3 regions of the Rhodococcus sp. 06-1460-1B genome follow, and region 1 is predicted to be linked to each of the others. Evidence: riboswitches for the same ligand, from Rfam matches in the RefSeq annotation. Region 1 holds a riboswitch; each other region holds the start of a gene.
The links. Region 1 has a riboswitch for S-adenosylmethionine ahead of CH268_RS14605 (aminotransferase class V-fold PLP-dependent enzyme). Riboswitches for the same ligand answer to the same signal wherever they lie in the genome.

Region 1 (2,260 bases):
TGAAGGTGACGATGCCGACGACGTCGGGCGCGTCGGCCCACACCTGCAGCAGTTCGACACCCTTCAGTGCGGCCAACCCGTCCCGCAATCGGGTGGACAATTCCCGCTCGTGCGCCGTCGCGGCATCCTCGTCGAACGACGCGATGGCCTCGCACGCCGCCGCCAGCGCGGCGACTCCGAGCACGTTGGGCGTTCCCGCCTCGTGACGCTGCGGTGCGGGAGCCCAGTCGGTGTGCTCGATCGTCACACTGCGCACGGCACCGCCGCCGGCCAGGTGGGGCTCGCCCGCGTCGAGCCAATCACGGCTTCCCACAAGCACACCCGCGCCGAACGGGGCGTAGAGCTTGTGACCGGAGAACGCCAGATAGTCCACACCGAGTGCGGCGATGTCCACTCGACGGTGCGGAACGAGCTGTGCGCCGTCGACGACGATCCGGGCACCGTGGCGATGCGCGAGATCGGCCAGTTGCTCGATGGGGAGCACTTCGCCGGTGACGTTCGATGCACCCGTGATGGCCAGTAGCGCAGCAGGTTTCGCAGCCAGTTCGGAGTCGAGCCGGGCGAGCGTTTCGGCCAGCGTCGATGCCGCGACCACCACTCGGCGATTGCGCCACGGCAAGAGGTTGGCGTGGTGTTCGATATCGAGCACCACGGTATCCCCCGGCACGCACGCGGCCAACAGATTGAGCGAATCGGTGGTGTTGCGTGTGAACACGACCACTGAATTCGTCTGTGCACCAACGAATTCAGCCACGGTCTCACGCGCCTTCTCGTACGCCGCGGTGCACACCCGAGACGCGTAGCCGGCCCCGCGGTGCACGCTCGAATAGAACGGCAGCAACTCCGCGATCCGATCGGTCACTGCGGACAGCGCAGGCGCGCTGGCCGCGTAATCGAAATTGGCGTAGGTGCACGTGCCGCCGTGAACCAACGGAACCTGCAACTCCGTGCCGGAAACAGGGGCAAAAGGGGTGCAGGGACGGGAAAGTACAGACGTCATGACAGATCAAGCCCTCACGTTCGAGGGACCCGCAACGGAAGATATTCGTGAACGAGTCCGCGCTTGCCGCACCGATTGTTCGGTGTCAGCCTGGTCGTCACCCGGAGCACCCCACCGCGAAGGAGGGTTGCCGACCAGCAAGCCGGGGCTCGATGCTGGTACTCGTGACCGTGGTCAAGACACTGGCAAACCCGCCACGGTTTTGTCAAGCCGGGGATCGCTCCGACACAGCAGTAGGATTTCCGCGGTGGGAAGGCGCGCTCGTTCACCTGCTGGCAAACAGAACGTGAGATAACCAACGGCGCTGCTTTCCCCAGCACCACAAGAGTCATCTGCCAACGAACGAGAAGGACACCCGGTTGCCTGTGCACCAAGAGAACGATCTGCCGGGTTCGAGCACGGATATCGCACCTGCTCCGGCCGCGTTTCTCCGCTCGCCCCTTGCCCCGCCGGCCCGCACACTGATCGACGTACTGCAGGAGACCGCCGATCGCTTCCCGGATGCACCCGCGATCGACGACGGGACGGTGTCGGTCAGCTACGCCGAACTGCTGGACGACATCGCTGAGGGCGCCCAGTGGCTCGCCGACGCCGGTGTCCGGCGCGGCGACCGCGTCGGCATCAGGATGCCGTCGGGGTCCTTCTCGCTCTATGTCGCGATTCTGTCGATCCTCGACGTCGGGGCTGCGTACGTACCCGTCGACGCCGACGATCCGGAAGAGCGCGCCGAATTGGTCTTCGGTGAGGCGCAGGTGACGGCCATCGTCACTGCGGGCGGAATCGCTGCCGGCACCGCGCCGAAACAGAATGCGCCCGAACTGGGTGCCGGTACTCCGGTGCCCGAGCTGCCCACACCCGAGGACGACGCGTGGGTGATCTTCACCTCGGGTTCGACCGGAACCCCCAAAGGTGTTGCAGTCAGCCACCGTAACGCCGCGGCGTTCGTCGACGCCGAGGCCCGCATGTTTTTGCAGAAGGATCCGCTGGGTCCGGGCGACCGAGTGCTCGCCGGTCTGTCGGTGGCATTCGACGCCTCCTGCGAGGAGATGTGGCTGGCGTGGCGGCACGGTGCCTGTCTGGTGCCCGCGCCGCGGTCGTTGGTGCGGTCCGGTTTCGATCTGGGGCCGTGGCTCGTCTCCCGCGACATCAGTGTCGTTTCGACGGTGCCCACGCTCGCGTCGCTGTGGCCCGCAGTAGCGCTGGAAGCGGTGCGGCTGCTCATCTTCGGCGGCGAGGCCTGCCCGCCGGAGCTGGCCGAGC
Region 2 (2,260 bases), 160 kb from region 1:
GCGTACTTCTCGGCATCCTTGGCCGGATCGAGATACCGCGCGAGTCCGACGCCGCCGATGACCAGCTCGCCGATCTCACCCACCTGCACGGGTAGTCCCGAACCGTCGACCACAGCCAGGTCCCACCCGTCGAGGGGAAGGCCGATCCGGACAGGGCCCTTGCCGTCCATGATCGCCGCACAGGCGACGACCGTCGCCTCGGTGGGACCGTACGTGTTCCAGACCTCGCGGCCCTCGACGGCGAGCCGCTCGGCCAGCTCCGGCGGGCAGGCCTCGCCGCCGAAGATGAGCAGCCGCACCGCTTCCAGCGCTACTGCGGGCCACAGCGACGCGAGCGTGGGCACCGTCGAAACGACACTGATGTCGCGGGAGACGAGCCACGGCCCCAGATCGAAACCGGACCGCACCAACGACCGCGGCGCGGGCACCAGACAGGCACCGTGCCGCCACGCCAGCCACATCTCCTCGCAGGAGGCGTCGAATGCCACCGACAGACCGGCGAGCACTCGGTCGCCCGGACCCAGCGGATCCTTCTGCAAAAACATGCGGGCCTCGGCGTCGACGAACGCCGCGGCGTTACGGTGGCTGACTGCAACACCTTTGGGGGTTCCGGTCGAACCCGAGGTGAAGATCACCCACGCGTCGTCCTCGGGTGTGGGCAGCTCGGGCACCGGAGTACCGGCACCCAGTTCGGGCGCATTCTGTTTCGGCGCGGTGCCGGCAGCGATTCCGCCCGCAGTGACGATGGCCGTCACCTGCGCCTCACCGAAGACCAATTCGGCGCGCTCTTCCGGATCGTCGGCGTCGACGGGTACGTACGCAGCCCCGACGTCGAGGATCGACAGAATCGCGACATAGAGCGAGAAGGACCCCGACGGCATCCTGATGCCGACGCGGTCGCCGCGCCGGACACCGGCGTCGGCGAGCCACTGGGCGCCCTCAGCGATGTCGTCCAGCAGTTCGGCGTAGCTGACCGACACCGTCCCGTCGTCGATCGCGGGTGCATCCGGGAAGCGATCGGCGGTCTCCTGCAGTACGTCGATCAGTGTGCGGGCCGGCGGGGCAAGGGGCGAGCGGAGAAACGCGGCCGGAGCAGGTGCGATATCCGTGCTCGAACCCGGCAGATCGTTCTCTTGGTGCACAGGCAACCGGGTGTCCTTCTCGTTCGTTGGCAGATGACTCTTGTGGTGCTGGGGAAAGCAGCGCCGTTGGTTATCTCACGTTCTGTTTGCCAGCAGGTGAACGAGCGCGCCTTCCCACCGCGGAAATCCTACTGCTGTGTCGGAGCGATCCCCGGCTTGACAAAACCGTGGCGGGTTTGCCAGTGTCTTGACCACGGTCACGAGTACCAGCATCGAGCCCCGGCTTGCTGGTCGGCAACCCTCCTTCGCGGTGGGGTGCTCCGGGTGACGACCAGGCTGACACCGAACAATCGGTGCGGCAAGCGCGGACTCGTTCACGAATATCTTCCGTTGCGGGTCCCTCGAACGTGAGGGCTTGATCTGTCATGACGTCTGTACTTTCCCGTCCCTGCACCCCTTTTGCCCCTGTTTCCGGCACGGAGTTGCAGGTTCCGTTGGTTCACGGCGGCACGTGCACCTACGCCAATTTCGATTACGCGGCCAGCGCGCCTGCGCTGTCCGCAGTGACCGATCGGATCGCGGAGTTGCTGCCGTTCTATTCGAGCGTGCACCGCGGGGCCGGCTACGCGTCTCGGGTGTGCACCGCGGCGTACGAGAAGGCGCGTGAGACCGTGGCTGAATTCGTTGGTGCACAGACGAATTCAGTGGTCGTGTTCACACGCAACACCACCGATTCGCTCAATCTGTTGGCCGCGTGCGTGCCGGGGGATACCGTGGTGCTCGATATCGAACACCACGCCAACCTCTTGCCGTGGCGCAATCGCCGAGTGGTGGTCGCGGCATCGACGCTGGCCGAAACGCTCGCCCGGCTCGACTCCGAACTGGCTGCGAAACCTGCTGCGCTACTGGCCATCACGGGTGCATCGAACGTCACCGGCGAAGTGCTCCCCATCGAGCAACTGGCCGATCTCGCGCATCGCCACGGTGCCCGGATCGTCGTCGACGGCGCACAGCTCGTTCCGCACCGTCGAGTGGACATCGCCGCACTCGGTGTGGACTATCTGGCGTTCTCCGGTCACAAGCTCTACGCCCCGTTCGGCGCGGGTGTGCTTGTGGGAAGCCGTGATTGGCTCGACGCGGGCGAGCCCCACCTGGCCGGCGGCGGTGCCGTGCGCAGT
Region 3 (2,260 bases), on a different contig from region 1:
CTCGGATCCGGGGTGGTGAAGTTGGGGTGACGGCCCTGCGTCCAGTCGAACGTTCCGCCGTCGACGATGACGCCCGCGATCGCCGTGCCGTGACCGCCGAGGTACTTCGTCGCCGAGTGCACCACGATGTCGGCACCGTGCTTCAGCGGCTGCAGCAGGTACGGCGTCGCGACGGTGTTGTCGACGATCAGCGGAATGCCGTTCTCGTGGGCGATCGCCGAAATGCCGGGGATATCGAGAACGTCGTTCTTCGGGTTGGAGATCGTCTCACCGTAGAACGCTTTGGTCGACGGTGTGATGGCCGCGCGCCACTGCTCGAGATCGTCCGGATCGTCGACGAACGAGACGGTGATCCCCAGCTTCGGAAGCGTGTAATGGAACAGGTTGTACGTGCCGCCGTAGAGCCGCGGGCTCGAGACGATGTGATCGCCCGCCTCGGCGAGATTGAGAATGGCGAACGTTTCTGCTGCCTGGCCCGACGCGAGCAGAAGCGCTGCGACGCCCCCTTCGAGAGCGGCGATGCGCTGCTCGACGACATCCTGCGTGGGGTTGATGATGCGGGTGTAGATGTTGCCCGGTTCCGCCAGGCCGAACAGTGCGGCCGCGTGATCGGTGTTGTCGAACGTGTACGAGGTGGTCTGGTAGATGGGCAACGCACGAGCCCTGGTGGTGCCGTCCGGTGTCTGACCCGAATGGATCTGCTTGGTCTCGAAGCTCCAGTCGGCTGCGGGATCGGTGAACGGATCCTCGGTGGGTGCTCCGGTGGCGTCGACGACGTCGGGGGTCGAATCGGTCATGGCTGGTGATACTCCGTTTTCTCAGACGTGTTTTCTGTCGAATGAAGCTCGAGAACTCGAGCGTTACGGGGCGTATCGGTACAGCAACACATGAGAACCTCCTGACATGCCTCGGCCCGTGGGGACCGAAGATCAGTGGGTCCGCTTCGGAGCGGACCCGCGCTTGTCGATACGACACGGATGTGTTGCATCGGCCTGGTCGTTCACCCGGGGCACCCCACCGCGGTTGGAGGGTTGCCGGCCAGCAAGCCGGGGCTCGATGCTGGCACTCATGACCTGGCAGGAATCTTAGCGGGTACGGGTGTCTCGGGGGAACGAGGGCGCTCACGACCCTCGAGCAGATGCTCTGGTGAGGACAATCACCGCCCGACGACTCGAAAACGAGTCGCCTCGGGGAAGACAATGAACACGACGAACGTTGTGCCGTCCGGTCGGGCTGTACTGAATCGATCCACCAGGTCGTCGATTTACCAGGTCGTCGATCCACCAGCCCCTGGCCCGCTCTGTAATCCGATTGCTTACGAAGGTTGTTCTGCTGTGACTGTCACCGATTCCGCTCTCGCCAGAAACGTCAGCGCCGTGCGCGGCAAGGTGTCGAGTGGGTTGAGCGTCGGCCATCGACCGCACTCGACCCGCCGCAGGCTCGCCATGCTGGCCCTGTCCATCGGCGGCTTCGGCATCGGCACCACCGAATTCGCGTCGATGGGCCTGCTCCCGGACATCGCGACGACGATGGGAATATCGGAGCCGTCGGCCGGCCACATGATCTCCGCCTACGCGCTCGGCGTCGTCGTCGGTGCGCCGACAATCGCCGCTCTTGCGGCGCGTGTTCCTCGGCGCATGTTGTTGCTGGCGCTGATGGTGGCGTTCACTCTCGGCAATCTCGGGACGGTCTTCGCGCCGAGTTTCAACGAGTTGGTGGCCTCCCGGTTCGTGGCCGGTCTGCCGCACGGCGCGTATTTCGGCGTTGCCGCACTGGTGGCGGCGCACCTCGCTGAGCCGGGCAAACGAGCCAAGGCCGTCGCGATGGTGATGATGGGTCTATCGGTGGCGAACGTCGTCGGTGTACCGGTGGCGACCTGGATCGGCCAGGCCCTCGGGTGGCGAAGCGCATTCGCCCTCGTCGCCGTGATCGGGTTGCTCACCGTCAGTGCACTCGTCCTGTGGATGCCGCGACTCGACGCCATGCCGACCACCAGCCCGATCACCGAGCTCGGTGCCCTCCGCCGTGGCCAGGTGTGGATGACCCTGTTCGTCGGCATCGTCGGATTCGGCGGCATGTTCGCGGTGTACACCTACATCGCGTCGACCCTGACCGACGTCGCAGGCCTTGCCCGTGCACTGGTTCCGGTGGCCTTGATGATCTACGGCCTCGGCATGGTTGCCGGCAACTACGCGGGCGGTTGGTTGGCCGACAAGTACAAGCTCAAAGGCACCTTCATCGGGCTGGCCGCGACCGCGGT

Region 2: linked by a shared signal. The riboswitch ahead of CH268_RS15360 (aminotransferase class V-fold PLP-dependent enzyme) and the one ahead of CH268_RS14605 (aminotransferase class V-fold PLP-dependent enzyme) in region 1 are both predicted to bind S-adenosylmethionine.
Region 3: linked by a shared signal. The riboswitch ahead of CH268_RS26420 (bifunctional o-acetylhomoserine/o-acetylserine sulfhydrylase) and the one ahead of CH268_RS14605 (aminotransferase class V-fold PLP-dependent enzyme) in region 1 are both predicted to bind S-adenosylmethionine.

What each region holds. Positions count from the first base shown of each region.
Region 1 covers NZ_NOYS01000026.1:29,172-31,431, forward strand. Annotated here, with positions in the region: gene CH268_RS14605 (aminotransferase class V-fold PLP-dependent enzyme) at 1-1,000, opposite strand, end outside; SAM riboswitch class IV at 1,055-1,170, opposite strand; gene CH268_RS14610 (Pls/PosA family non-ribosomal peptide synthetase) at 1,366-2,260, shown strand, end outside.
Region 2 covers NZ_NOYS01000026.1:189,541-191,800, forward strand. Annotated here, with positions in the region: gene CH268_RS15355 (Pls/PosA family non-ribosomal peptide synthetase) at 1-1,142, opposite strand, end outside; SAM riboswitch class IV at 1,338-1,453, shown strand; gene CH268_RS15360 (aminotransferase class V-fold PLP-dependent enzyme) at 1,508-2,260, shown strand, end outside.
Region 3 covers NZ_NOYS01000043.1:270,459-272,718, forward strand. Annotated here, with positions in the region: gene CH268_RS26420 (bifunctional o-acetylhomoserine/o-acetylserine sulfhydrylase) at 1-797, opposite strand, end outside; SAM riboswitch class IV at 952-1,074, opposite strand; gene CH268_RS26425 (MFS transporter) at 1,446-2,260, shown strand, end outside.